DNA from 3 places in the Bacillus sp. N1(2025) genome. Region 1 is predicted to be linked to each of the others. Evidence: riboswitches for the same ligand, from Rfam matches in the RefSeq annotation. Region 1 holds a riboswitch; each other region holds the start of a gene.
The links. A riboswitch is a leader RNA that binds a small molecule or an ion and turns the genes downstream of it on or off. The one in region 1 is predicted to bind thiamine pyrophosphate.

Region 1 (11,684 bases):
TTGTCGCCTCCATTGATACGGGAGTTCAGTGGGATCATCCGGCGCTTAAGGAAAAATACCGGGGTTACGATCCTGCAAATCCCGCAGCGCCGAATCATGAAATGAACTGGTATGATGCCGTGTCCCATAAAGACGCTCCCTACGATGATCTTGAACACGGCACTCATGTAACAGGGACCATGACGGGTTCAGAACCTGACGGCTCAAATCAAATCGGTGTGGCTCCGGGGGCGAAATGGATCGCAGTAAAAGCATTTTCAGATGACGGAGGAACCGATGCCGATATTTTGGATGCCGGTGAATGGGTGCTCGCGCCTAAAGATAAAAACGGCACGCCGCATCCCGAGATGGCGCCGGATGTTGTTAATAATTCCTGGGCAGGCGGTTCGGGAATGGACGAGTGGTACCGCGATATGGTGAATGCGTGGAGAGCGGCAGGGATTTTTCCGGAGTTCTCTGCGGGAAATGAAGACTTATTTACACCGGGAGGACCGGGTTCAATCGCAAATCCGGCCAATTATCCTGAAGCATTTGCGACAGGTGCGACTGACATCGACAAGAAACTCGCTGATTTCTCACTTCAAGGCCCCTCACCGTATCATGAAACAAAACCGGACATTTCGGCTCCGGGAGTGAATATCCGTTCTTCGATTCCTGGAGGAACATACGAAGGCGGCTGGGACGGAACTTCAATGGCCGGGCCGCATGTGGCGGCGACGGCGGCTTTGTTAAGGCAGGCGAACGCCTCTATTACGGTCGATGAAATGGAAGACGTTTTGACGCGCACCGCGGAAAAGCTGACAGATTCCGTTTTTCCTGAATCACCGAATAACGGTTACGGCCACGGTCTCGTTAACGCTTTTGATGCCGTTTCTGCCGTAACGGACGGAATCGGAAGCGTAGAAGGCAAGGTCTCTTCTGCGGGCGAAGATCACAATCCGCCCAGCTTTCACCATGAACCGGTCTCAGTGGCTTACAAAGGGGCAAACCTTCCGTTAACGGTTACAGCAGAAGACGATGTAAGCGTAACTGAAGTCATCCTTTCCTATCAGTTTGATGAAGGAGAGTGGAAAACGACAGCCGCCGTTCAAAAAAGCGGTGATGAAAAAAAGGGAACATACCAGGCGGAAATTCCGGATGTAACGGGAAGCAAGATAAGTTATAAATGGACCATAAAAGATTTCGGAGGTCATTCTGTAGAATCTGATACGTACCGGGCTGACGTGAAACCGAGCGTTACGGCGGGATACAAAGAGGATTTTGAATCACAGCCGGCGGGCTGGTCCAGTTACGGGACACATGACCAATGGGAATGGGGTACCCCGGGTTCAGGGCCCGGCACCGCATTTTCCGGAGATAAAGTGTATGCGACGAATCTGTCCGGCCCTTATGCCGATTCAGCCAACATGAATTTGGTGATGCCTCCGATTCAAGTTCCGGAAACAGGAAGGCTGTTTTTGCAATTTAAAAGCTGGCACAAGCTCGAAGAATTTTTTGATTACGGGTATGTGTTCGTTCTGCCGGAAGGAAAATCAAATTGGGAGCAGGCGGCCGTTTACAATGGTGACTCCGCAGGATGGAACGATGAAGAGGCTGATTTATCTGCGTATAAAGGCCAAAACATAAAGCTCATGTTTAATATGCAGTCAGACGAAGTACTGAATGAAGACGGATGGTATATCGATGATGTCCGGCTTTCAAGCAGCCCTCTCGGCAAGGCGGCCAAAAAAAATAAACACAAAAGACAAACACCTCCCGGCCACCTGAAGAAAAAAGCCGTCAGTCCGAAACAGGCCAAACCGGCAGTGAAATCACCCGGAAAAAGAGTGAAACGTGAAACAAACCTCCTGCCGCTCAGAGCGCAAATCAGTGTCTCCGAGACGGGGAAATCCGTATATTCCGACCCTGCAAGCGGAAGCTACAGCCTGTCACATAAGGCGGGAAGCTATACGCTGAAAGCCGAGGCTTACGGATTTAAGTCCGCTTCGAAACAAGTTTCTATTCAATCAGACAAAACCGCACAGGCAGACTTTACACTGGAGCAAATGCCGTCCGGCACGCTAAAAGGAACCATCACCAATCAGTCAACAGGTAAACCGGTAAAAGGGGCTGCGCTTTATGTGGCTGAGGATGCCGCAATTGAACCGGCGGTGACAAACGATAAAGGGGAATATTCGCTTAAGGCGTACGAAGGCTCCTACACAATCAAAGTAGCGGCAAAAGGCTTTTACAATAGCGAATTTTCTGTTGACATCAAAGGGGATGCTGAAAAAAACGTCAAGCTTAAGCCGTATATCGGTTATGAAGGGGAAATTGCCTATGATAACGGGACGGAAGAAGCCGCGCTGTCATATTTTAAAGCCGGCAGCAAATCTGCCGTTAAGATGACGCTTAAAGACGGAAAAGAACACGGTATGCTGACGGGAGGCCTTTTTAAATTTTGGGGCGCCGACTGGCCTGATCCGGGAGGTACCGAATTTCAAGCAGAAGTATATGATGCATCCGGCCCTGATGGAGCTCCGGGCAGCAAAATTGCCGGCCCGTTCCAAGCTGAAGCGCTTCGAAACGGCGAATGGACCAAAGTGGATCTCAGCTCAAAAGGAATCGCGGTAGGAAAGGATTTTTATCTTGTGTTCCGCCAGACGAAACCCGATCCTTATACACCTGCCCTGTCATCTGATGACGGCAGTCCGTACTCGAACAGAAACTGGCAATACCTCGACGGCCGCTGGTCAAAAGCCGATAAATCAGACGGAAACTATATGATCAGAGCTTTGGTCGACTACGAAGCTTCTGTGCCTGACATAACGTCGCCTGAAGACCGATCATTTACAAACAAAAAGTCAATCACGGTGAAAGGAACGGCTTCACCAAAAACCGCTGTCCGTCTTACCAATAACGGTAAAACCGCCGCTGAAACGAAAGCAGATGCAGACGGCAATTTCCAGGCCGATGTCACACTCACTAAAGATGCCAATCGGCTGACGGCGGCATCTGTGACAGACAGCGGGTCAACCGATGAGTCACGCCCTGTCACGGTCATACTAGATGAGGATAAGCCGGATGTGACGATTGACAGTCCGGCAAACGGTGATAAAACAAATAAAGAAGCAGTGACTGTAAAAGGAAAAGTGCACGACGCCCATTTAAAATGGGTAAAGGTGAACGGAAAAAAAGCTGAAGTAAATAACGGTTCTTATCAAGCGAGAACCCTTCTGGAAAACGGCAGCAATGAGATCAAGGTCACGGCCTCAGATGAAGCGGGTAACAAAACAACGAAAAAGACGGTAATCGATGTCAATTACAATGCTCCCGTCATTTCCGGATTGGTTCCCGGAGCGGATAAGGAATTAAAAGCCGGAGAATCAGTGAAAATCGCTTTTTCAAGCGGAAAGAAATTAGACGCTTCCTTCGTGATCCGTCTGCCTCTGACAAACGCCCGGGCAGGGAGCCAAAACGCAACAGAGCTTCCGCTGAGAGAAATTTCTCCGGGACGATATGAGGGTTACTGGACGGCGACTTCTTCCATCAAAGCAAGCGGAGCAAAAATTGACGTTATCGCAAGAGATGACTACGGAAATGAAACGAGACAGACGGCTAAAGGAAAACTTTATATCAATGAGTAAAAACAGAGCGCTGCCAAATCACGGCAGCGCTTTTTTAGTTGAAGGGGACAATAGGAAATCAACCCTTTCGGCCCTCGACAAATAAAACGGTTATCCCTTAAAAATTGTACTTTACCCTCAACATTAATTGACAGACTTTCCCACAGAGCTTGCTTTATACTTATGAAACAAGAGAGAGAAACAGATAAGTAAGACAAAAGAGGAAAGGGGTCAGATGTGAAAATCTATCTGGATGTCATTTGGCTGTTGAACTTTTGTTTTGATTCTCTTTTGCTTTTATTGACCGCCTTTATTTTAAAACGCCAGGTGAAAAAAAGAAGAGTGGCCGCCGGCGGTTTCATCGGGTCAGCCATTGTGCTTCTGATGTTTACGCCTGTTTCTCCCTTTGTGGAGCATCCGGCGGGAAAAATGGCGTTTTCAGTAGTCATCGTGCTTACGGCTTTTGGCTTTAAACGGTTCCGATACTTTTTTCAAAATTTGTTCGCCTTTTATTTCGCGACTTTTCTCGTCGGCGGGGGAATGATCGGCGTACATTCCCTGCTGCAGACAGAATCAATTGTGCAGCAAGGCGTAATGGTCACAAGCCAGACCGGATTCGGCGACCCGATCAGCTGGATGTTTGTAGTTATCGGATTTCCGGCCATATGGTTTTTTTCGAAAAAGAGAATTGAAGACATCGAGACGAAGTCCATTCAGTACGATGAACTTGTCATGGTGCAGGCGGAATTCAGCGGACAGACAATCCGCGCGAAAGGATTGGTGGATTCCGGGAATCAGCTGTATGATCCGCTGACGAAAACGCCGGTCATGATCCTTTGCATTGACAAATTCGCTCCGATTCTCAGCGAAAAGGAAACGGACCTCATCAAATCCGCCAGTCCGCTTGAAGTGATAGAGCAGCTTGATGATTCGTTCCGCCATGCGGATAAGCTGAGGCTGATTCCGTACAGGGGCGTCGGCCAGGACAATCAATTTTTACTCTGTTTAAAGCCGGATTACGTCACGATTTTAACAAAAGACGAAATGATCGCTTGTGAAAAATGCCTGATCGGCATCAGCACGAAACCATTATCCGCGGACGGTGAATTTGACGGAATCGTTCATCCGAAGATGCTGACAGGGAAGGCTGTAAAACATGTTTCCTGACGAAAAGTCTGTTATTCATTATACTCAAAATGCATTGTATTTAGAAGGGGGAGGAAGATGAAAAAACTTAAGCTGCGTCTGACATATTTGTGGTATAAATGGCTGATGAAACTCGGACTGAAAAGCGATGAAGTATATTACATAGGAGGAAGCGAGGCGCTGCCGCCGCCTTTGTCTAAAGAAGAGGAGCAGGTGCTCTTATTAAAGCTGCCGAGCGGGGATCAGGCGGCGCGGGCCATCCTGATTGAGAGAAACTTACGTCTTGTCGTTTACATTGCCCGCAAATTCGAAAACACCGGCATCAATATCGAGGACTTAATCAGCATCGGCACCATCGGTTTGATCAAAGCGGTAAACACTTTTAATCCGGAAAAGAAAATCAAACTCGCCACCTACGCGTCGCGATGTATCGAAAACGAAATTTTAATGTACTTGCGCCGTAACAACAAAATCCGTTCAGAGGTATCATTTGATGAACCGCTGAACATTGATTGGGACGGAAACGAACTGCTGCTTTCGGATGTGCTCGGCACAGATGATGATATTATTACAAAAGACATTGAAGCCAATGTGGATAAAAAACTTCTGAAAAAAGCGCTTGAGCAATTAAACGAAAGAGAAAAGCAGATTATGGAACTGCGTTTCGGGCTTGTCGGAGAAGAAGAAAAAACACAAAAAGATGTAGCCGACATGATGGGGATTTCACAATCTTATATCTCCCGGCTCGAAAAGCGGATTATCAAAAGACTGAGAAAAGAGTTTAACAAAATGGTGTAAAATTTTTTCCATCTGACAGCCCTTACTGCTGCAAGGATTGCCGCAGCCGGATGTTTATTTCTGTAAAATGGCGGTGCATATTTTTCCCACCCGAGGAGATACTTAACGTTGTACAGCAGCTCCTAGTGGGAGGGAAAAACGTGTCAAGAAATAAAGTCGAAATTTGCGGGGTGGATACCTCCAAATTACCGGTGCTCAAGAATGAAGAGATGAGAAAGCTGTTTAGGCAATTACAGGATGAGGGCGATGATTCAGCGAGGGAAAAGCTTGTAAACGGCAATCTGCGCCTTGTCTTAAGCGTCATTCAGAGGTTTAACAACAGAGGAGAGTATGTTGATGACTTATTTCAGGTCGGCTGCATCGGACTAATGAAATCCATTGATAATTTTGACCTAAGCCATAATGTTAAGTTTTCAACATACGCTGTACCGATGATCATCGGAGAAATCCGCAGATATTTGCGGGATAATAATCCGATCCGCGTCTCGAGGTCGCTTCGCGATATCGCATATAAAGCGCTTCAAGTAAGAGAGCGGTTAATCAGTGAGACAAGCAGGGAGCCGACAGCAGAGGAAATCGCCAAAGTTCTTGAAGTGCCCCATGAAGAAATTGTGTTTGCCCTTGACGCCATCCAGGATCCGGTTTCACTGTTTGAGCCGATTTATAATGACGGCGGCGATCCGATTTACGTGATGGACCAGATCAGCGATGAGCGCAACAAGGATACACAATGGATTGAGGAGCTGGCTCTGAAAGAAGGCATGAGAAGACTGAACGAACGGGAAAAAATGATTTTGCGAAAGCGCTTTTTCCAAGGGAAAACCCAAATGGAAGTCGCTGAAGAAATCGGCATATCCCAAGCTCAGGTCTCAAGGCTTGAAAAGGCAGCCATTAAACAAATGAATAAGAATATCCATCAATAACGGAAAAAGCCTTTAAACCTTGTTTAAAGGCTTTTTTCATGCGATGGTTTACGTTTGCAAAAAAGTGATGTATTCTAATGTGTAAAAGTTTTTAGAAAATTTAAATAAAGTAAACGGGGGAAATTGCAGTGATTTTACAGCTGGACAGTGTGTCATTAAAAAGAAACGGGAAATGGATTTTGAAAGATATTAACTGGCGCGTCGAGAAAAACGAAAATTGGGTGCTGTACGGATTAAACGGAGCCGGAAAAACGGCTTTGCTGAATATGTTATGCTCTTATTACTTCCCCACTTCAGGAGAGATGCAGGTGCTCGGCCATCAATTCGGCAAAACAGAGCTCGGTGACAGGCTCAGAAGGAAAATCGGCCTTGTTTCGGCAGGTCTTCAGCACAAATTATATGCCGCGGACTCCGCTTTTGAAATCGCCCTCAGCGGCGCGTACGCCTCAATCGGGCTGTACGAAACTCCGAGTGAGCAAGTAAGGGAAAAAGCGATCGGTCTTCTGAAGGATTTGGGCGCCATCGGTTACGCCGACAGACGGTATGAAACATTATCACAAGGGGAAAGACAAAGAGCGCTGATTGCGCGGGCGCTTATGGCTGATCCGGAACTGCTGATTTTGGACGAACCCGTGACGGGTCTTGATTTTATGGCAAGGGAGCAGCTGCTGGACACGATTACGTCGATCGCCGAAAAAGAAAATGCGCCGTCCATCCTTTATGTCACCCATCACGCTGAAGAAATTCTGCCGGTATTTGATCAGGCGCTTCTTTTAAAACAGGGCGAGGTGTTCGCCTCCGGGAAAATCAGGGACATGCTTTCTGACGAGCGGCTTACAGCGTTTTTCGATATGCCTGTCAATGTCTTATGGAACAATGGCCGCCCGTTTTTAACACGTGCAAAAGAGGCATCATCCGTAAAATAACATAAATTCACCCTGGGGGTGCTGCCACGCGGCTGAGAGAGACGTTGTCTCAACCCTTAACGGACCTGATCCGGATCATGCCGGCGGAGGGAAGCGGTGAAAAAAGCGGAGGAAGATCCGTTTTTTACCCGTTTCATTTCATGAATGAACGGGTTTTTTGATACAGCCAAAGGGGAGATTTCCAATGCATCAGATTGATATGCTGTTACACCAGGCGGAGAAACGGCGGCACGACTTCATACATATTGCTGAAAGACTGATAGCCTTTCCCACTCCGGCCCCGCCAGCAAGAAATACGGCAGAAGCCCAAAAGTGGGTGGCCGGCTTTTTAAAAGAAACGGGCTGCTCGGTCGATATGTGGGATGTGTATCCGGAAGACCCGAATGTAGTCGGTGTTTTAGAAGGGACAGATTCAAGCAGGCATCAAAGCCTGATTTTAAACGGACACATTGATGTGGCAGAAGCCGGGGGCGAAGACTGGCACTCTGACCCGTTTCAGCCGCTCGTAAAAGACGGCATGCTGATCGGAAGGGGCGCCGCTGATATGAAAGGGGGATTGGCGTGTGTTCTTTTCTCTCTGAAGCTGATCCATGATGCCGGCATTAAGCTTCCGGGCGACCTCATTGTACAGTCTGTAATCGGAGAAGAAGTCGGTGAGGCGGGGACGCTGGAATGCTGCAAACGCGGCTATCACGCGGATTTTGCGGTTGTCGCAGATACGAGCAGCCTGCATATTCAAGGGCAGGGCGGTGTCATCACCGGCTGGATAGAATTGAAAAGCAAACAAACATTTCATGACGGCATGAGGCGCAATATGATTCATGCAGGCGGAGGCACATTCGGAGCGAGCGCCATCGAAAAAATGGCGAAAATCATCGCTGCCTTGGGAGAGCTGGAGCGCCACTGGGCGGTAACGAAAAGCTATCCCGGCTTTGCGCCCGGCACCAATACGATCAACCCCGCCGTCATTGAAGGCGGAAGACACGCAGCGTTTGTCGCCGATGAATGCCGGTTATGGATCACCGTCCACTTTTATCCGAACGAAACGCACGAACAAGCAGCCGCAGAAATCGAAGACTATATTAATCGTGTCGCTGACAGTGATCTGTGGCTCAAAGAAAACAGGCCGGTGTTCAAATGGGGCGGATCTTCGATGATTGAAGACAGAGGAGAGGTGTTCCCGGCGCTGAAAATCGACCCGGATCATCCGGCAGTTTCTGTCTTGGCTGCATCACACTCAGCCGTCAAAAAACAGGAGCCCGTCATTGATGTTTCCCAAACCGTAACTGACGGAGGGTGGCTCTATCATGCCGGGATTCCGAGCGTCATATACGGCCCCGGCGATTTAAAAAACGCCCACTCCGTAAACGAGGAAGTGTCCGTTGATGAGCTTATGGACTATACGAAAATCATGCTGAGATTTATCCTCGGCTGGTGCAGCCGCAAAAAAGATTGCCCGATGTGACAAGGTTCAGCCCGGCCGTTCATATAATAGGAAAAAGAACGGGCAAAGGGCGTGATACGGATGATCAGCATATCTGAATTTCAAATAAAAGATGTGGTAAACGTGTCGAACGGAAAAAAACTCGGAAGCATCGGTGATATTGATATTAACGTGACAACGGGAAAAATTCAGGCGATTATTTTAGGCGGCAGCGGAAAAGTTCTCGGTTTTTTCGGAAAAGAAGAGGAAATGATCATTCCTTGGCGAAATATAGTTAAAATTGGGGAAGATGTCATCTTAGTGCGTGTAAATGAACCAAAGGGGGGAGCGTAATCCTCCCTTCACTTGTAAAAAGCCGGAAATCTCAATGTTTCCGGCACATTTATTTATCTCATTTTTCAATCAGCCGCTAAACGTATGCTTAAAATTGTGTTAAAATGAGTGGGAAATTACGCTTTTTTAATGTTTGTCGAAAGGTTGGATCTCCATGAATACATATCACCCGTTTAGTCTTACCACCCCCTCGGCACTCATGATAGAAGACTGGAACTGTGTGAATCAGCTTAACACAAAGGTCATCGCCGGATTCACGACGAAAAACGGCGGGGTCAGCAATCCTCCGTATGAGTCATTAAATACCGGATTGCACGTCCGGGACGAAGCTCATGATGTTGTGACAAACCGTGAAGTCATAGCGTCCTTATGCGGTACTGATCTGGATTCCTGGGTGTTCGCCGACCAGACACATGAAAACCGCGTCCGGCGCGTGACAGCCGGGGATAAAGGAAAAGGAGCGAGAGACTATTCTTCCGCATTCCGCGGGACGGACGGGCTCTACACGAAAGATGCGAATCTTTTTTTGGCCCTTTGTTTTGCGGACTGTGTGCCCTTGTATTTTTATGACCCGGTGAAATCCATTATCGGCGCTGCCCATGCCGGATGGAAGGGGACGGTCAAACAAATCGGACGCATCATGACGGAACGCTGGGTAAACGAAGAAGGCTCCCGTTTAACAGATATTCAGGCTGTCATCGGTCCGTCCATCAGCGCGGGAAGCTATACAGTCGACGACCGCGTCATCAATGAAGTGCGGGCGCTGCCTTTTACGGCTGAATCCGCCATATGCGAAACGGAAAAAGGCCAGTATCAGCTTGATTTAAAAGAGGTCAACCGTCTTCTTCTGATACATTGCGGCATTCCGGAAGAAAACATTTCAGTCAGCGGTTTATGCACCGAACGAGAGCGTGAACTATTCTTTTCACACCGCCGCGACAAAGGGAAAACGGGACGCATGATGTCCTTTATCGGAATGAAGGAGGCGTAAGATCTTGCGTGTTGCTGATCAATTACGACATATAAACGAAAGAATAAACGAAGCATGTAACAGATCGGGCCGAAGCCCCGAAGATGTTACCGTCATCGCGGTTACAAAATACGTATCAGCCGAAAGGGCTCAAGAGGCCGTTGATGCCGGTATTACAAGTCTGGGAGAAAACCGGGATGCCGAGCTTATCCGTAAGCAGGAAGTCATCAAAGGCAGCCCGGAGTGGCACTTTATCGGCAGTCTTCAGTCCAGAAAGGTGAAGGCCGTCGTTGACCGTGTATCTTATATTCATTCCTTAGACAGACTGTCATTGGCAAAAGAGATTGAAAAACGGGCGCAGCATACGGTTCGCTGTTTTGTGCAGGTGAATACTTCGCTTGAGCCGTCTAAGCACGGTTTGAAAACAGAGGAGGTCATCCCCTTTATCAGAGAGCTTTCTGAGTTTAGAAACATTTCTGTAGAGGGCCTGATGACGATGGCTCCCCTGACAGACGATACAGAAACGATCAGAGCCTGCTTCCGGCAATTGCGTGATCTGAGGGATCAGGTGCAAAAACTGAATCAGACAAACGCACCGTGCCGGGAACTGTCAATGGGCATGTCAAATGATTATGAAATCGCTGTTGAAGAGGGCGCAACTTTTATCAGAATCGGCTCTTCATTAGTCGGAAATGAACCGGGGGGTGTAAATAAATGAGCATGAAAAATAAACTGAAAAACTTTTTCTCAATGGATGAGGAGGAGTACGAGTACGAATACATTGAAACGGAGCAGGATCATCCGGAAGAGCATGAACAGCAGAAAGATAAACAGCCTGCTTACGCTCAGAAGCCGCAGGGCAAGCAGAACGTAGTAAGCTTGCAAAGTGTTCAGAAATCCTCTAAAGTGGTGTTGAGTGAACCGCGTGTATATGCGGAAGCGCAGGAAATCGCCGATCATTTAAAGAACAGGCGGGCGGTTGTCGTCAATCTGCAGCGCATCCAGCATGATCAGGCGAAAAGAATCGTCGACTTTTTAAGCGGTACCGTCTACGCCATCGGCGGCGACATTCAGAGAATCGGTTCAGATATTTTTCTGTGCACGCCTGATAATGTCGACGTTTCCGGCACGATTTCGGAGCTTATAAATGAAGACGAACATCAGAGGTGGTAAAGCAGGATGATTCTTTATCAAATTTTTTCCGTTCTGAGTTATTTAATTTACATCTACTCGTTTGCCCTGATCATCTATATCTTTATGTCATGGGTGCCGAGTACGAGAGAAACGGCGGTCGGACGGTTTCTCGCAGCGATTTGCGAACCGTATTTAGAGCCGTTCAGAAGGATCATTCCGCCCATTGCCATGCTGGATATATCCCCGATTGTAGCGATTATCGTGCTTCGGTTTGCCACGACGGGACTTTGGGGCCTATACCGCATGATCGCAATGTATACTTGAATGCGACAGTTTGATACGGGCTTGGCACCAGCCAAGCCTCTTTACATAGAAAGGAAAGAACATGAGCGATATTTACCAGCA
Region 2 (6,494 bases), on a different contig from region 1:
AGTTCCTCTGTACGCTCGTCTCCGTCGCCTTCGTTTCCTGCCGCGCAAACGACCAGAACACCGCTTTTTACCGCATTTGCGACGGCTTCTTTCAATTCAGGCACATCGCTTGGCCCGCCGAGTGACATGGAAATGATATCGGCCTTTTGTTCAACGGCGTAGTTGATGCCGTTAATGATCCATTCGTATTTGCCGCTGCCGTTTTGACCGCCGAGAACTTTAACAATTAAGAGGCTTGCTTCCGGCGCGACACCCGAAATTCCGCCGTTTGAATCATTGGCGGCAATCGTTCCGGAAACGTGTGTCCCGTGTCCGTTATAATCGGAAATCGCGTCTTCTTTGCCTCCGTCATCATCGGTGAAGTTTTTCCCGCCGACAATCCGGTCTTTCAAATCAGGATGATTGATGTCGCAGCCTGTGTCAAGCACCGCGATTTTAATATCCTTGCCTTTAAACCCTTTTGCCCACAACTCTGGCGCCTTAATCACTTTAATACCCTCTGGAAGCTCGTTCACATCCATGATCTGTTCATCCGTGACATAAGGAATCAAATGCATTTCACCATTCATAAAAAAGCCCTCCTTTTTTATGCTTGCGAGTGGATACAAGGGTGTTGCTACTATTTTATGGCAGAGCATGCCGGTCGGAAAGAGTCATTTGAAGCATTTTCATAAAAAAGGCGTAATCTATTGCACTAAAAAATTTCAAATAAATGGATAGTTTAACAGCTTTTATTTTCATTCATGACCCGCTGACGCTATAATTGGAAATGGGAAAGGAGAAGAGATATGAAGATAAATGAAGCATTATACGACTATTTTACAGAACAAGCGGATCAAATTGCGGAAGAGTGGATCGAAACGATGGAAGATTCGGACCCGAATTCGGTTTATTCTTTGGCAAATCCTGTCATCACAGAAGAACTGACGGAGCAGGATAAAGAATTTTACCGGCATATTAATAAAATGTATATCATGCCGGAAAAAGAATTTTTAGAAGAGTTCGAGCAGTGGGTGATTGAGCTCGCGAAAGACCAGAAGCATCTGGATACACCCGTCCAGTATGTGGTCCGTGAATTCATGAGAAACCGGAGGCTATACATCAGTTATTATGATGCGTTTGCCGATAAACATGAATCTTCGTTTGCAGAGGGAGAAAGGAAGAAATGGGAGAATTTAATTGTACGAGTATTTGATTTTACGATTTACACGTTTGTCGATCATGCCGAGCATAACTCGAAAATGCAGCTGAACGCGCAAAGAGAAATGATTTTGGAGTTAAGCTCTCCGGTTATCACGCTGAGCAAACGGACGGCGCTGCTGCCGCTTGTCGGCGATATTGACACGGAGCGCGCCAAATTCATTCTTGAAAATACGCTGAGCACATGTGCCAAACGGCTGATTGAACATCTGTTTATTGACCTATCGGGTGTAGTGGTTGTCGATACGATGGTGGCGCATCAGATTTTTAAATTAATTGAGGCGCTGAAATTGATCGGCGTCACGTCCACTTTATCCGGAATCAGGCCGGAAATCGCTCAAACCGCCGTACAGCTCGGCATTAATTTCTCAGATATTACGATCAAGTCCAATCTCGCTCAGGCTCTCAATTATCATCAATAACATACATAACAAAACAGGCTGCCGAATCACTCCGGCGGCCTGTTTTTATACAAACAACAATGAAATGAGCCAGCTTGCGCCGAATAACAGAAGCACGAGCAGGAAAAAACACCAGTCGGCGCGGCGCACGGTAACAGTTCTGTAAAACGTGCGGTTTCGGCTCCCCGTAAAGCCTTTAGATTCCATCGCGATCGCCGTGCGTTCCGCCTTTCTGATTGCGCCTGCCAATAGCGGAATGGTGAAGCGCCTGAAGGCGGAGAGCTTTCCTTTCAGCCCTGAATCAGACGCCGCGCCCCTGATTCTGTGCGCCTGCCGGATGATCAGGATTTCATCTTTCAGAAGAGGGAGAAACCGGAACCCCGCGATAACGCCGTATGCAAGCTTGGGCGGCAGCTTACACTGCTGAATCAGACTGAGCATGAACAGAATCGGATCGGTTGTGAAAAGAAACATCATCGACAAAGCGGAAAAACATAAAATACGAAACGCGATAGAAATCCCGAGCGCCGCGTTATCACTGTTGACGGCAATCGGCCCGAGCTTAAACAGCAGGTTGCTTCCGGTTGTCGGGACGTTTCCGAATACGGCGGCTGTCCATAAAGAACCGAAGGCCAGAATGACAAACGGAATCGTGAACAGCAGCCATTTTTTCAGCGGCACACGCCCCGCCGAGAGGACGCCTCCCGCAATGATGATATAAAACAAAGCAGGGGTGTACGGATTATAAATAAACGACAGCATAATGACGCATAACAATACAGCCGCCGCCTTTATTGACGGGTTAACAGCCTCCAGCCGCAAGTTCATTTCTCCGCCTCCTGTCGTGTTTCATCCATTCATACCGCAGCGGCAAAGCCAAATGCGCCTGCTCGGCGATCCCGGTGTTATCAGAAAATAAAGCGTCGGGAGTTCCCCGGAATACCAGTTTCGTGCCGCAGAGCACAAGGATCGTGTCGGCATAATCTGAGACGAGTTCCATATCGTGTGTCACCATCAAAACAGCCGTTCCTTCCTTTTGAATCTCACGGAGCATTTGCATACACTCCCGCGCCGTTTTGGCATCCTGTCCGAAAGTCGGTTCATCAAGCATCAAAACGTTCACATTGTGCATAAGCATTGTCGCGACACTGAGCCGGCGTTTTTGTCCTTGGCTTAAAGAAAACGGATGCTGTGAGGCATGGCGTCTCAGGCCGAATCGGGTTAACAGCTGAAGAGCTTTCTCCTTTGCGGGTCTGCTGCTTTCAAAACCGAACATCAGCTCTTGAATGACGGAATCTGTGACAAACTGGTGTTCAGGATTTTGGAAAACATATCCGGTCAGCCGCCGCAGCTCTTTTTCAGAATAGGAATCAATCGGTCTGCCGTCTATTTTGATGTCTCCGCTCAGCGGACGGATGAGCTTGGCCGCGGCAGAAAGGAGCGTGGATTTTCCTGTTCCGTTAGGGCCGGCAATCGCGGTGATTGAACCTTTTTTTACGGAAAAGCTCACATCCTGAAAAATGACGTCTGCTCCTCTTGAGAATGACAGCTCGTGAACGCTCAGCGCGTCTTCTGCCGAAAGCGCGGCGGGCCGGGGTTCGGGCAGAGATGGTACAGGTTCGTGAAACAGCTTTTCTTTACACAATGTAAAAGGAATGCTGACGTGCTCCTGCAATGAGATCACACGCGGAATCGGAATGCCGAGCTGCATCAGCTCTTCAATCTTTGTTTCAAAGATAACGTCCGTCTCTCCGTCCATCACCTTCTGACCCGTTTCGTCAAGGACAATCGTCCTGTCCATCCACGGCGCCCAATGATCAAGCTGATGTTCGATAACGAGAAGGCCGAAGCCTTTTTTTGCTTGTAGATCTTTGATCAGCCGCACTAATTCACGTGCGGAATATGGATCAAGCTGTGCCGTCGGTTCGTCCAAAATAATGAGTTCCGGTTCCATCGCAATGATACAGGCAAGCGCCACTTTTTGTTTTGAACCGCCTGACAGCGAAGCGATCGTTCGCGTTTTCAGATGAGTGATCTCTAATTTTTCTAAAACGTCATTGATGATTGCGTCCATATCTTCTTTTGTATATTGCAAATTTTCCAAGCCGAAGGCGATTTCATCTTCAACCGTCAGCATGCAAAACTGCTGGTCCGGATCTTGAAACACGACGCCGATGGATCTGGCGGCGGGTTCTGTCAGGTGTGAAAGAGGTGTTCCGTATAAAGAAACGGTGCCCGATTGAACCCCATCGCATGCTTCCGGGTACAGACCGTTTAAACAAAGAGCGAGCGAGCTTTTGCCGCATCCGCTCGGCCCGAGCAATAAAGCCCGCTCTCCTTTGCGGAGCTGAAAGGACACGTTTTGAAGAATCGGCTTTTCATCCTGATCATAAGAAAAGGTAAGACAGCCGGCCGATAGAAGGGGCTCAGATGCCTGCATCTTGGTTCACCTGTTTCTTTTTCTTCTTGAATTGTTTTCCGAGCGCCATGCCGTTCAGCACCCCTGTGTAAGCCAGCGCATCACTGATTGCTTTGCCGAGAAGGCCGGCAAGAAGCGCACCTGAGATCAGACGGACAAGAAGCATGACGGCTAATAAACCCGGATTCAAAACAGAGTATCCGGAAACGAACAAGTCATAAATGAAGCTCGTCACAGAAGATCCCATACCGGATAAAAGAAGCATGGGCAGGGTATAAATCCGCCAGCGTGTCGCAAAAAAGACCGCTTCCGCACCGATTCCCTGTGCGATCCCGATCAGAATCACCATCGGCCCTGACGGATTTCCGAGTAAGCACTCCACAAACGCGGCGATGATTTCAGAAACAAGAGCCGCTCCCGGTTTTTGAATAATGTACGCGGCAATTACCGAGACGATAAACCAGATACCGTAAATCGGTTCGTAGCTCATTCGGCCGAAAAACCCTGCCGCTATATTGCTTGCATGAGTTGATACTAAATAAATGACAGCAAATACAACACTGATGACGGACATGACGACAATTTCTCTCATTTTCCAATTTTTCATTGTGATCTCCTGCTTTCTTATCGGATAGTCGTATGTATGAAAGAGATGATTTTACAGGCGGTTTATATTCAGTTTCATATTGCGGTGTCCTCCCCCGTTTTTTAATGAAAAATAAAAAACTGCATATCCGAGGGAATATGCAGCAGCAGAACGAAAACGCATGGGGAAAAACCCTGCGCTCCGGTCAATCTGCACTTCCCCACGCTGGTATTATCCAGATCGGGTTATAAGGGATCAAAACACGCCTGCCGCATGTTTTATCTCAGCCGATAACAGCACCCCTAGTGCGTTTCCTATACAGTTTTTTATGATGACATCATCATAGTTGATCATGTCTGATTTGTAAACAGCCTTTCTCCAAACAGAGTTTGGAATCGGACCGGATGATCATTCATAAAGATAAGAAGAGCCCTTTTGATCAAAAGGAAACGGAGGACATCTATGTTTGTTCATACAGTGCAGTCTGGCGACTCGTTATTTTCCATCAGCAGAAAGTACGGATACCCTGTTGACAGCATCAGAAGCGTCAACGGGCTTGAGGAAACGAATATCGTTCCGGGGCAGGCGCTTTTAATCCCTCTTAATGAATATACGGTTCAGCCGAATGATACGTATGCCGTTATCGCAGGTAAGGCTTATGTGCCGCAGATGCAGCTGATGCAGGCAAACCCGGATATTCCGCCGAACCGGCTGCGGGCGGGTATGAAAGTGAAGATCCCTGATATCTCTAACTATCTTGCGGGAACCCTGCAATTTTATGTCATTCGGACGCCTGAAGCGGATAGAGAGTTAATTAATGATTTTGCGCCGTATTCTTCGGCGATTTCTTTGTTTGAATATCATTTTGGCCCGAACGGAGATATCATTAACGATTTAAACGACAGAACCGCAATAGAAACCACATGGCAGAACAGAGTGCGCCCGCTTGCCGTTATTACAAATTTGACAGAAGGGGGATTCAGTCCGGAATTAGCCCATCAAGTGCTGCAAAATCCGACGGCACGAACGAATCTCGTCAACAATATCGTCTCCTTAACCGTAAGAAAGGGATACGGCGGTGTAAATATCGATTTTGAACGGGTCAGAGAAGCTGACAGGGACCTCTTCACAGGATTTCTCCGGCAGTTAAAAACCCGGCTTTCAGAGCATCAGCTCGCGTTAACGATATCGGTTCCGGCGAAAACAAGTGATGCAGTGCCGTGGCTGAGGGGATATGATTACGGCGGAATCGGAGCCGTCGTCGATTATATGTTCATTATGGCGTACGACTGGCACCACGCCGGCAGTGAGCCGGGACCCGTGGCGCCTTTGACAGAGGTCAGGCAAACGATCAATTTTGCCATCAGCAGGGTGCCGAGAAGAAAAGTGATTCTCGGTGTTCCGCTGTACGGGTATGATTGGGTGATTCCGTACCGTCCCGGAACGATCGGATCCGCCATCTCCAATCAGCGCGCCATGGAAACGGCCATGAAGCATCAATCAGTGATCCGTTATTCCCAGCAGGAGCGTTCCCCTTACTTCCGGTATACTGATGAAAATGGAAGAACGCATGAAGTGTGGTTTGAGGATGTGCGGAGCATGAGTGAAAAAATGGTTCTCGTTCGGGAGTTCGGACTGCAGGCGATCGGCGCGTGGCAATTAACGCTCGGTTTCAAACCGGGCCCGTGGCTGCTTAGGAACTTTTTCACGATCCGAAAAATATAGCTGCATGTCCCCCTCCGCAAGTGATTTTTTTTCCTATGATAACGGGTCTTCTTTTGGACAATCTAAAATTGAACAGGAGGTCTGTCATATGAAGAAAAGGGAAGAGCAGTATATCAACGAGGCTGAGTATGTACCGCATCCGACAAAAGAAGGGGAGTACGCG
Region 3 (11,684 bases), on a different contig from region 1:
TTCTGTCATGTTTTATTTATATGACGGAATGATTAAAATCAGAAGAAAGAAAAAAGCAATCCCTGAAAGGGACTGCTTGTTATTTAACGAGCGGTAATATGGAATCCTGAATCAACGTGAAGATTTTCGCCCGTGATGCCTCTTGACAGGTCACTGAACAAGAATGCAGCCGTGTCGCCCACTTCTTCAGGTGTTGTCGTGCGGCGCAGCGGCGCGCGCTCTTCAATTTCTTTCAGGATAGAGTTGAAATCACTGATTCCTTTTGCAGACAGCGTACGGATCGGTCCTGCTGAAATGCTGTTGACGCGGATGTTTTCTTTTCCTAAGTCAGCGGCTAAATATCTGACGCTCGCATCAAGGGACGCTTTTGCCACACCCATTACGTTATAGTTTGAAACGACGCGCTCTCCGCCGAGGTAAGTGAGTGTAACGATGCTTCCGCCTTCAGTCATAATCGGACGCGCAGCTTTTGCGACCGCTGTCAGAGAGTAAGAACTGATGTTATGCGCAAGCAGGAATCCTTCGCGGTTCGTATTTAAATATTCGCCGACAAGCTCTTCTTTGTTTGCGAACGCGATGCAGTGCGCGATGCCGTGAATCACGCCGACCTGCTCTTTAATGCTCGCAAAGCAAGTTTCGATCTCAGCGTCATTTGTCACATCACACGGAAGGATGATGGAATCATTTCTTTCTAATGTAGCCGCAAGGTCATGAACTGATTTTTCCAAGCGCTCTCCCGCGTAAGTGAAAATGAGGCGCGCTCCGGCTTCATGCAGCGAACGGGCGATTCCCCATGCGATACTGCGTTTATTGGCAACGCCCATCACAACGATGTTGCGGCCTTTAAGTGAGAAATTCATATGTATAAAGCCTCCTGTAATCGTCTTAAAGACATAGTTTTAGTACCTGATCTTAATTTTTATCATATCATAACCTTGTCCAGATTGAAAGCATGGGAAAAAGACCGCGGATGTTGAAGCGGTCTCTTTTTTATCTCGTCTGCAGACTGTTCCTTTTAAAGGCAAAATGATTGGTCGGGCCGTGTCCCTCTCCGATGCCGAGCGTATGTTCCACGGCTTCCCGCACAAAATTGACGGCTGTCTCAAACGCGGTCTGAATGTTTTTCCCCTTTGCCGTTTCCGCCGTCAGCGCGGCTGCGAACGTGCAGCCTGTTCCGTGGGTGTGTTTGGTGTCAATATAAGCGTGGCTGATTTGGGTAAAAGACGAACCGTCAAATAATAAATCAACGATTCTCCCCTGTTCAGGCTGGTGTCCGCCTTTTATGATGACATGCTTTGCACCAAGCTTGCAAAGGCATTCGGCCGCTTTTTTCCGGTCCTCAAACGTTCGGATTTCCATTCCCGTCAATACCTCAGCTTCCGGAACATTCGGCGTCACCGCATAGCTGCGCGGAATTAACAGCTCTTTTAACGCGGCCTGAGATTCCTCACGCAGCAGGGAAGCGCCTCCTTTGGCAATCATGACGGGGTCGGTGATGACATGATCAAGCCCGTACTGATCCGTTTTTTCCGCAATTTCCGCAATCATTTCCGCGCTCCACAGCATTCCCGTTTTTACAGCGTCAGGCCGCAAATCTTCCGCCACCGCGTCAATCTGGCTGCCCAGCGCTTCCCGGGTGAGCGGATAAATGCCGTGAACGCCCAAAGTGTTCTGGGCGGTTACCGCTGTAATGGCTGACATCCCGAAAACGCCGAGCTCCTGAAAGGTTTTGAGATCCGCCTGTATACCGGCACCGCCTCCTGAATCTGATCCGGCAATCGTCAATGCTTTGCATATGCTCATGATGTTTTTCTCTCCTTTCGCATTATCCGATCCATTTATGATAAAAGGATTTCGCTCTGCTGATATCACTTGTGCCGTGTATTAATGCTCTGCCGTCACGAAACAGAACCATCTTGAACTTGTCTGTGCAAAACGAAATTAAATACGGGTTGGCTGAAACATCAAGCCCTGTCCGTCTGAGCTGTCCCGCAAGTTTTTGCAGATCAAACTGTTCGGAGATCCCCGTTCTGATCTGCACCGTGTTCCGCCCGCACAGAACCGCCGCTTTTGTCTGATTTTCATAGGATAAAAACGGATAATCGTTTGTGCCGCAGCTTGGGCAATCAGCCGACTTAAGACGGGCGACGTTTATTTCTGACCGTTCATTTTTCCATAAATCAAAGGAACGGAGAACATGCTCGATAGATCCGCCCGTTAACAGCTTCAGCGCATCTGCTGCCTGAAAAACGGCCGTCTGCAATGCAGCCGGGCTGATGATTCCTGCCGTATCGCATGTCATACCGCCTAGAGGCAATGTCTCAAGCAGACAGTGAAGGCACGGCGTGACACCGGGAATGACGGTAAAAGAGAGCCCGTAGCTGCCGACACAGGCGCCGTACAGAAAGGGAATCCCTTTCTGCACAGCCGCATCATTCACAATCAGCCTCGTTTCAAAGTTGTCGGCGGCATCCACGATGAGGGAGGCGTCACGAATCAATCCGGGTGCGTTTTCCGCAGTGACATCCATGACAAATCCCTCGACTTCTACATCACTATTAATAGATCGAAGCCGTTTTTCAGCCGCCGCGGCTTTCGGCATTTCCTGTCTGACATCGTCTTCGGTATAAAGCTGCTGGCGCTGGAGATTACTCCACTCCACATAATCTCTGTCAGCGATCGTTACCTTCCCGACTCCTGCTCTGACAAGCATCTCCGCACTTGCCGTCCCAAGCGCACCCGCGCCGATAATCACGGCATGAGACGACCGGAGCTTCTCTTGGCCGGAGGGACCGATCGGCTGAAACAGCTCCTGTCTGGAATATCTGTCCGTCATACCGGAAGACCGTCTCGCGGACTGCTTGCAGTTCCGTAATCTTTCACCGGAATTCTCCCGGCTTCATAAGAAAGGCGGCCCGCTTCTACGGCAAGCTTCATCGCCCGGGCCATCTTGACCGGATCATCAGCGCCTGACACAGCGGTATTTAACAGCACGCCGTCAGCCCCGAGCTCCATCGCGTAGGCGGCGTCTTTTGAAGATCCGACGCCGGCATCGACAATAACCGGCACCTTCGCCTGTTCAATGATAAAGGATAGATTCAGCGGATTTAAAATTCCCTGACCGGAACCGATCGGGGAAGCGCCCGGCATAATGGCATGCACTCCGAGCTCCTCAAGACGTCTTGCGAGCACGACATCGTCTGACGTATACGGAAGCACGATAAATCCCTCTTCGAGCAGCTGTTCTGATGCTTTCAGCGTTTCAACCGGATCAGGCAAAAGTGACCGGCTGCATCCGATGACTTCTACTTTTATCATGTCACAAAGCCCTGAAGCTTTGGCAAGCCTTGCGATTCGGACCGCCTCTTCAGCCGTTGCGGCACCGGCCGTATTCGGCAGAAGCGTGTATTTAGACAAATCAAGCTGTTCGAGAAAGTTAGGCTGAGACTCTTCAAAGATGTTCATCCGCCGCACCGCAAAGGTTAAAATATCTGATTCCGAGATAGCCACCGCCTCTTTCTGAATCTCAAAACTCGGATATTTTCCCGTTCCTAACAGCAATCTTGACTGAAACTGTTTTCCGCCTATTGTTAACATCCTCATCCGCCTCCTACAAAATGGACAATTTCTATGACATCGCGGTCACACAAACTTGTATTTTCATAATTCTTTTTTTCAATGATTTCTTTATTTCTCTCCACAACTACGATTCTTTGATCAAGCTGGTACGATTCAAGCAAATCCTGAACCGTCCCCTCATTTCGATTCCAATCAATTTGTTTTCCGTTCAGCTGAAGGATCATATATGAACAGCCTCCTTGCGATCAATTCGAAACGCTTCTTCCCATTCCTGTTTAATCTGTCTTTCCAGGATCATATCCCGCACCATTTCAGCCGTTGCCGGCGCCAACAGGATGCCGTTCCGAAAATGGCCGGCGGCGAAGATGATGCCGCTGTCTTCAGGATGCCGCCCGATAAACGGCTTTCCGTCTCTAGTTCCCGGCCTGAGACCCGCCCAAAACCGGTCTATTTTCATATGTTCGATGGCGGGAAGCATTGTTTTCGCTTTTGCAATGACGGCCTCAATTCCTCCGATGTCAGGCGTATCGCTCCAGTCGCCCTGTTTCATCGTGGCGCCGATGACAAGCCGGCCGCTTTTTCTCGGGACGACATAACAATGATCATGGTAAAGGGTTTTGGTCAGCGGGATATCGTCATTCCACACGGAAAGGCATTCTCCTTTCACAGGAAAAAAAGGCTGTCCCAAGCCGAGCTGGCTGAAAAACCGGCCGCTCCATACACCGCTTGCAACTGCGACTTTGTCAGCATAGACATCCCCGCCGGATGTTGTGATGCAATATTCTCCGTTCACCCGTTTTACGGAGGTGACTTGTGTATGCTCATATATGTCAGCGCCATAGCGCCGCGCTCCTTTTGCATACGCTTTGCAGACATAGTACGGTTCGACATGGACATCGTCTTTTATAAAACTTGCGCCGAGAATGTCTTTTGAAGCGTAAGGCTCTTTTTCAAGGGCATCTTCCGCTGAAAGCCAGGTGACGGAAGGCAGATCATCCATCTTCCGTAGACGGGCGATATCTTCTTCGGTATACGCCAGTTTAAGCATTCCGCCGTTATGGCGCCTGATGTCAATGCCGCAAGCTTCCTCAAGCTCTTGCCCCGCCGCTTCATACAGCCTTTGACTGTGCATGGCAAAATCAAAAAACGCATCCCGATTTTCACATTCCGCATGAGCGCCCAGCATTCCCGCGGCAGCGCTTGTCGTTTTTCGGCCGACTTCTCCGGCTTCAAACAAGACAACGTTCTGCTGCGTCTTCGCCAGCTCATAAGAAATGGCGCACCCGATAATTCCGCCGCCGATCACCGCTGTATCATAGTGCTTCTTCATAATCGGCCTCCCTTACCGCGCGTGCATACCGTTTTGCCGCTTCCTCAGGATTTTCAGCTGAGAAAATACCTGACATGACGGCAATTCCGTCCGGTTTCGCCTGCTTTGTGTGTCCGATCGTCTGCAGTGTCATTCCGCCGATTGCGATGACGGGGATGGAAAGCGTGCGTTTGATCTCTGAAAGCAGGCTGATGCCTCTTGCTTCAAGTCCTTGTTTACATTCGGTTTCAAATACATGGCCGAACACCACATAATCCGCATCTTCCTTTTCAGCTTGGATAGCTTCTTTCAGCGAATGAACCGAACGCCCGATATGAAGATGTGGAAATCTGCTTCGCACCTGCTTTACGGAAAAGCTGCGGGACGGAAGCTGAACACGGTGTATGTTGGCAAAAAGCGCGATATCCGCCCTGTCATTGATGATCAATTTGTCCTTATCCGCACCGCCCTTTTTCAAAAGGGACAAAAGCTGCATGATCTCTCCCGCTGTTTTATCCCGCTCACGGATATGGATAAAGCTTACTTCGCGCTGAATCGAAAGAATATCCTCGGCCAGCTCGGCAACGGGTTTGCGATTATCAGTTACCGCGTGCAGCTCCAAAGGATTCCACCTCTTTTCCGCCCTTCTCGGACCAGCCTTCTTTTTGATAGGCCATTCCCCAAAATTGATATTCATAATAGCTTGAAATCACAAAATTCTCTTTCATTTTCGCGCGGATGTCCTCTGTGCTGTTTTCAGCAATCTCGTCGAAACGGCTGATTTGTTCTTCGACTTGCTGTCTGAACCAGTCTCCGCCGTATGTACCGATCCATTTTTCATAAATCGGATGCTCCGGTTTGCACTCTTTTAAGTGTTCGCCGACTTCATAATAAAGCCAATAACAGGGCAGAAGCGCAGCTAATATTTCTCCAAAATTGCCGCTCATCACCGATCTGTACATATGAGACGTATAAGAATAGGCGGTCGGTGCCGGTTTAAATGCCGCACGCTCTTCTTCCGTAATCCCTAAAAGCTCCGTAAACTCGCGGTGCAGCGCCATTTCCGCTTCATATGTCCCTTGAGCGTGGCCCGCCATCCTGCCCGTCGTAAACAAGTCTTCGGCATATGCGGCGCCGAACGCCTGAACTTTTGCAAAATGCGTCAAATAGTAGGAATCTTGCAGCACGTAATAACTGAAACGGTCTATCGGCAGGCTTCCGTCACCGATTCCCGTTACAAACGGATGAACAAAACTTCCGTCCCACCATTCGGCAGCCGCCTGTCTGCATTCTTCAGAAAATGTCATCATGTCTTCCCCCCTGTTAAAATAAAAAAACCACTTTCCCGCATCGGAAAAGTGGTTTGGAATTTAAATGGATAAAAGGAACCCCAAAAAAATACCGCTCCACTTCCCTACGCAGGTCTGAACCTGTTCAAGTTATGAGGGTCTAAAAGTCTCACTTTTATCTCAGCCCTTATGAAGGACACCCCTAGTGGTCATACGATTAATGATTTATTTGTTATGCCTTCTATATTATCACGAATTGCAATTTGGTCAAGCTTCAAGAATTTTTCTCAGTTCCGACACGTAGTTGCGCGAGCCCGTGACGATGAGGCGGTCTCCTGTTTTCAGCCGCGTGTCTCCGTGCGGAACGATGCTGTCCACACCTCTGAAAATCCGGACGAAAATCACATCGCCCATCAGCGGAAATTCCCGCAGAATGATGCCGTTATACGCCGGGTTTTCCAGATTGATCTGATATAACGAAGACTCCTCATTCGTCAGGAGGCTCATCACGCCCGGCGCCTCAATTAATGCGCGCAAGAGCGTCTTTGTAGACAGAAGGATAGAAAAAATACTGATGCCCTCTTCTTTCAGTTTTGTTTCATGCTCAACCGAGCCGACGCTTGCGATGATACGCTCAGTCCCTTTCTCTTTCGCTATTAAGGCGATTTCGGCGTTCACATCTTCATTTCCAGTCGCCACGACAAGAATATCCGTTTTGAAAATACCGTGCGACTCAAGCGTGCCGGGCTCGTAATCAGAAATCGTGTCAACCGAAAAAACGGATTCCGCAAGCGTTTCCCCGGCATTTTCCTGATACACATGGACGACCCGTACTTCATATTCCTCCTCAGGCAATTCCAGCGTAACCGGAAGTGTCATTTGGTTGGCGCCGATAAATGTAATGCGCTTTTTTTCCTGCGGCGCACTTTGCCGTTTGTATAATTTCTTAAAGCCGATCGGCGTGATGATACTGGCAATAACCGCAACTAAAGTCAGCGCGCCGGACATATTGGCGCTGATAATGTGGAGCCTTTCTCCGATCGTAGCCGCCGCGATAACAAGCGACAGCGTGGACGTCAGCAAAAAGCCCGAAGCAAACACGGTTCTTTTGTCATACCATTTCTTTAAGTAAAACACCGGGAACATTTTGCTGATAAACAGCGCAAGCAGAAGCAGCGGAATCATCGTTACTGTTTTCGGATCTTGGAAAAGCGTCCAAATGTCCAATTTCACCCCGACCATGACGAAAAAGATCGGAATTAAAAACCCGTATCCGAATGAATCCAGCTGTTCCACCATTTCTTTATTCGGAGACAGTAGCGATACCAGAACGCCTGCCAAAAACGCGCCGAGAATATTTTCCGCCCCGAGAGATTCCGATAAAGCGACAAGCACGATAATCAGTGTGAAAATGGCTCTCGTGCCGATCTGCACGGTGCCTTTAGACATCGACTGCACAAATGAGCGGTGTTTAAAGATCCTGCCGAAGAAATACAGCACGACCCCCGCGGCAAAGAGAATCAACAGAAGCCACATATTTCCGCTGTCTTCTCCGTAAAGAGAAGAGAAGAAAGCGAGCAGAATCATCGTAGCCAAGTCCGCAATAACGGCAACAAGCAGGATGATCTGGCCGATATTGGAGTTCATGATCCGTTCTTCCTTTAAAGTCGGGACCACCACGCCGAGTGATATCGTCGAAATAATAAGCGTCATTAAAAATGCGTTTTGTATAAAACCGGCTAATACAAAGGCATAGGACAGCAGCAATGATAAAATAAAGATGCCGAAAAAGATAATCAGTGCGGCAGAAAACGTGTTGGGCGCTTCCTTGCCATTCGGAAGGAATTGTTTTTTCTTCCCTTTCTCAAATGAAGAAAAATCAATTTCCAAGCCGCTTAAAAACATTAAAAAGATAAAGCCGAGAACAGACAGCGTCTCCAGCCACGTGTCTCCCTGAACGACAAGATTCAGGCCGCTTTTTCCGATAATAAGCCCCATGATGATCTCCGCGACGACGACGGGGATGCTGAGCTTAAACCGATGTAAAAGGAGCGGCGTCAAAAAAGCGACGATCAGAACGACGACTAAAGATGCGACTGATGTGTGTTCCATTCGTAAATACCTCCTTAAAACAAGGGTTATAAAAGCCCGCTTTAAGCGGGCGAAACCTTACTTTTTTTTAAAAACATAACGCATATTCTAACAAGGCTGACCGCGAAAAAAAAGTGATAAGGCTTTATTTCTTTAATTCTTTTTTAATTTGTGCAAAAACAGCGTAATTAGGTATAGGAATTAGCCCCATAATAAATAAAAAACCGTTAATAAGGAGGCTGACACGAATGGCTTATGACATCATCAGCGATATACACGGATGTTATGACGAAATGATCGCGTTAATGCAAAAGCTCGGATATGAAGTGAAAGACGGAACGCCCGTTCATTCTGAAGGCAGGACGCTTGTCTTTGCGGGGGATTTAACGGACAGAGGCCCAAAATCCGTAGAAGTGATGCGTTTTGTGGCAAAAGCATATGAAAAAGGAGCCGTCCGTTATGTCCCGGGAAATCATTGCAACAAACTGTATCGTTACTTAAAAGGAAACCCCGTAAAAGTGATGCACGGACTGGAAACGACGGCAGCCGAACTGAAAGAGCTGTCTCCCGCCGACAGAACGGAAGTCTCCAGACAATTCATCCGATTATATGAGTCAGCGCCGCTTTATGACATTTTACATAATGGCGATCTCGTTGTCGCCCACGCCGGCATAAAAGCTGACGATATCGGTAAATACTCGCGTAAGGTAAAAGAATTTGTTCTGTACGGCGATATCACGGGTGAAACGTATCCCGACGGCAGACCCGTCAGAAGAGACTGGGCCGCCGCTTACGAAGGCAAGGCATGGATTGTTTACGGCCATACCCCGGTAAAACGCCCCCGGATCGTCAACCGTACGATCAACATTGATACAGGCTGCGTCTTCGGCAATCAACTGACAGGCTTTCGTTTTCCCGAGCACGAAACCGTCTCTGTGGAAAGCTCAATGCCGTATGATGCTTCACGATTTCGCGAGGATCACGGCAGGCAGGCATGAAAAAAGCCCGAAACCGGCACACGGTTCGGGCTTTACATGTGTTCAATTAATGTTCTCATATCGTCAGGCACCGGAGCGTGAAAAACGAGCTTTTCTCCGGTCATGGGGTGTACGAATGAAAGCCGCTCACTGTGAAGAGCCTGCCGCGCAATTCCCTCATTTTTTCCGCCGTACAGTGTATCGCCGACTAACGGGTGGCCGAGGTAGCTCATGTGCACCCGGATTTGATGCGTCCGCCCCGTTTCCAGCCGCAGGGCTGCAAGCGTAAACGCATGTCCCGCTTTTTCCGTTTGAAAATGCGTCACCGCTCGTTGTCCCTCCGGCGTTACCATCCGCTCAATAATACTGTCGTGTTTTCTTCCGATGGGCGCGTCCACCGTTCCTTCCTTCTGCGGCATGATGCCGTGTACGACAGCGAGATACCGCCTGCTGACAAGCCCCTTCTTCTGCGCTGCTGACAAAAGAGAATGGGAAAGCCGATGTTTGGCGATCAGCATCGCCCCCGATGTATCCCTGTCAAGGCGGGTGACAAGATGAACCGTTGATGGCACGCCGCTTTTCCGGTAGTGGCTGATCACTCCGTTAGCGATGCTTCCCGACGGATGTTCTCTTGATGGAATTGAGGAGACATACGGCTGTTTATTGACCACAAGCACATGGTCATCTTCATAAAGAATATCAAGCGGAACCGGCTCAGGCAAAAGCGTTTCACTCACATGCTCCTTCGGAAATTCAATCTTAAGCACGTCTCCGTCCGCTAACACGGTGCGGACGGTTACATGCTCTCCGTTCACAAGCAGGTCTCCCCCGCCGAATTTAATGTCAGCGAGTAGCCGCTTTGAAATGCCGAGCTGCGCCGTATATTCTTTTACCGTCATGCCGGCTTCCCGAGCAGTCATGTTCTTTTGGATAAAAAAGTTGTCCAATCCGTTTCCTCTTTCTATTCGCCTTTTCCGATAAAGGAGTCCTGCACCCTTTTCCAAAACGGAAAAGGGCGGAATCTTGCAAATCTGACTTTTTCATTTGCCACACGGCATAGAATGGACTTGACATCCTTATGCAGCAAGGTTAAATGATCAATTGTGACTTGAAAGTCGACGTCGTTTCTCGGTTTGATGACACAGTTATGATGATCGGGAAGCAAAAGCGGCGAACCGACAGTCCTGAACACTCTGTTGTTGATGGATGCCATTTCCGCAAGCTGAATCGCCCTGATGGAAGGGTGGATGATTGCGCCGCCTAACGCCTTATTATAAGCCGTGCTTCCGGAAGGCGTGGACAGACATAAACCGTCTCCCCTGAACGTTTCAAACAGCTGGCCTTTAATTTCCACGTCAGCGACGAGACTGCCTTCTATGCTTTTGATCGTACATTCGTTCAAAGCCAGATACCGCTCCTCACGCTCTTCATCATGATAAGTGACAATCACCTCAAGAAGGGGATACTCCACGGTATGATACGGCGTTTTGGCAATGGCCAGAACGAGCTTTTCTATCTCCTGCGGAACCCAATCGGCATAAAAACCCAAATGCCCCGTGTGAACTCCGACAAACGCCGTTTTATCGAGACGGTCGCTGTACCTGTGAAATGCGTAAAGAAGCGTTCCGTCACCGCCGACGGAAATAACGATTTCCGGCTCTTTTTCATCCAAGGTCATATCAAAATCGAGTAAATACGCCTGTATTTTGCTTTTCAGTGTATCTGAAACCTCGTCTCCTTTTGAAGAAACGGCAAATTTCATGCCATTCCCCTCCTTTCCTACTGGCGGTCTCCCGCTTTTTTCTTTCGCGAGAACGCGGCTTGGGCTTCCTGGATTTCTCCGCGGATTTCTGACATTTCTTCATCGAGCCGGGATGCGGCTTCTGAGGCCCGCTGCAGCCTCAGCTTTACTTTTTCGGGAATGTTCCCGCTGTATTTGTAATTCAGTGAATGCTCAATGGTTGCCCAAAAGTTCATGGCAAGCGTCCGAATCTGTATTTCCACAAGAACGTGCTTTTCACCGGACGTTGTTTGTAAAGGATATAAAACGACAAGGTGGTAAGACCGATATCCGCTTTCCTTATGCTCTGCTATGTAATCCCGCTTATCGACAACGGTAAAATCTTTTCTGGCAAACAGCATATTTTTGACGATCTGGATATCATCGACAAATTGGCACATAATACGCAGCCCCGCGATATCCTGCATCGTTTCAATCTGATGAAGCGGTATGCTTTTTCGTCTCGCTTTTTCAAGTATGCTCGCCACCGGCTTCACGCGGCCTGTCACAAACTCAATCGGTGAGTGGTCATCTTCATACTCATAAAGGGTTCTGACGCCTTTCAGCTTCACCTTTAATTCTTCAACAGCCTGGCGGTATGGCGCTAGAAATTGCTCCCATTGTTTGTCATCCATCGTACATCCCCCAATTCCGAACCT

Region 2: it holds a riboswitch for thiamine pyrophosphate, as region 1 does, so the genes downstream of both, ACNFN4_RS10305 (ECF transporter S component) here and ACNFN4_RS15300 (acetylornithine deacetylase) in region 1, are expected to answer to the same signal.
Region 3: it holds a riboswitch for thiamine pyrophosphate, as region 1 does, so the genes downstream of both, tenA (thiaminase II) here and ACNFN4_RS15300 (acetylornithine deacetylase) in region 1, are expected to answer to the same signal.

Annotation. Positions count from the first base shown of each region.
Region 1 is NZ_JBLTJB010000006.1:226,689-238,372, forward strand. Features, by position in the region: gene ACNFN4_RS15275 (S8 family peptidase) at 1-3,626, shown strand, start outside; gene spoIIGA (sigma-E processing peptidase SpoIIGA) at 3,843-4,772, shown strand; gene sigE (RNA polymerase sporulation sigma factor SigE) at 4,830-5,549, shown strand; gene sigG (RNA polymerase sporulation sigma factor SigG) at 5,690-6,472, shown strand; gene ACNFN4_RS15295 (ABC transporter ATP-binding protein) at 6,601-7,398, shown strand; TPP riboswitch at 7,403-7,507, shown strand; gene ACNFN4_RS15300 (acetylornithine deacetylase) at 7,583-8,863, shown strand; gene ACNFN4_RS15305 (YlmC/YmxH family sporulation protein) at 8,924-9,175, shown strand; gene pgeF (peptidoglycan editing factor PgeF) at 9,330-10,166, shown strand; gene ACNFN4_RS15315 (YggS family pyridoxal phosphate-dependent enzyme) at 10,171-10,863, shown strand; gene sepF (cell division protein SepF) at 10,860-11,318, shown strand; gene ACNFN4_RS15325 (YggT family protein) at 11,325-11,603, shown strand; gene ACNFN4_RS15330 (YlmH family RNA-binding protein) at 11,665-11,684, shown strand, end outside.
Region 2 is NZ_JBLTJB010000004.1:13,495-19,988, reverse strand. Features, by position in the region: gene ACNFN4_RS10325 (S8 family peptidase) at 1-569, opposite strand, end outside; gene ACNFN4_RS10320 (STAS domain-containing protein) at 789-1,622, shown strand; gene ACNFN4_RS10315 (energy-coupling factor transporter transmembrane component T family protein) at 1,668-2,429, opposite strand; gene ACNFN4_RS10310 (ABC transporter ATP-binding protein) at 2,404-4,041, opposite strand; gene ACNFN4_RS10305 (ECF transporter S component) at 4,028-4,627, opposite strand; TPP riboswitch at 4,807-4,920, opposite strand; gene ACNFN4_RS10300 (glycoside hydrolase family 18 protein) at 5,069-6,331, shown strand; gene ACNFN4_RS10295 (transcriptional regulator SplA domain-containing protein) at 6,420-6,494, shown strand, end outside.
Region 3 is NZ_JBLTJB010000004.1:161,286-172,969, forward strand. Features, by position in the region: gene fabI (enoyl-ACP reductase FabI) at 84-860, opposite strand; gene thiD (bifunctional hydroxymethylpyrimidine kinase/phosphomethylpyrimidine kinase) at 991-1,803, opposite strand; gene thiF (thiazole biosynthesis adenylyltransferase ThiF) at 1,826-2,836, opposite strand; gene thiG (thiazole synthase) at 2,833-3,603, opposite strand; gene thiS (sulfur carrier protein ThiS) at 3,600-3,803, opposite strand; gene thiO (glycine oxidase ThiO) at 3,800-4,909, opposite strand; gene tenI (thiazole tautomerase TenI) at 4,893-5,510, opposite strand; gene tenA (thiaminase II) at 5,488-6,195, opposite strand; TPP riboswitch at 6,283-6,391, opposite strand; gene ACNFN4_RS11230 (monovalent cation:proton antiporter family protein) at 6,445-8,289, opposite strand; gene prpE (bis(5'-nucleosyl)-tetraphosphatase PrpE) at 8,517-9,266, shown strand; gene ACNFN4_RS11240 (RluA family pseudouridine synthase) at 9,299-10,192, opposite strand; gene ACNFN4_RS11245 (NAD kinase) at 10,207-11,007, opposite strand; gene yjbM (GTP diphosphokinase) at 11,025-11,660, opposite strand.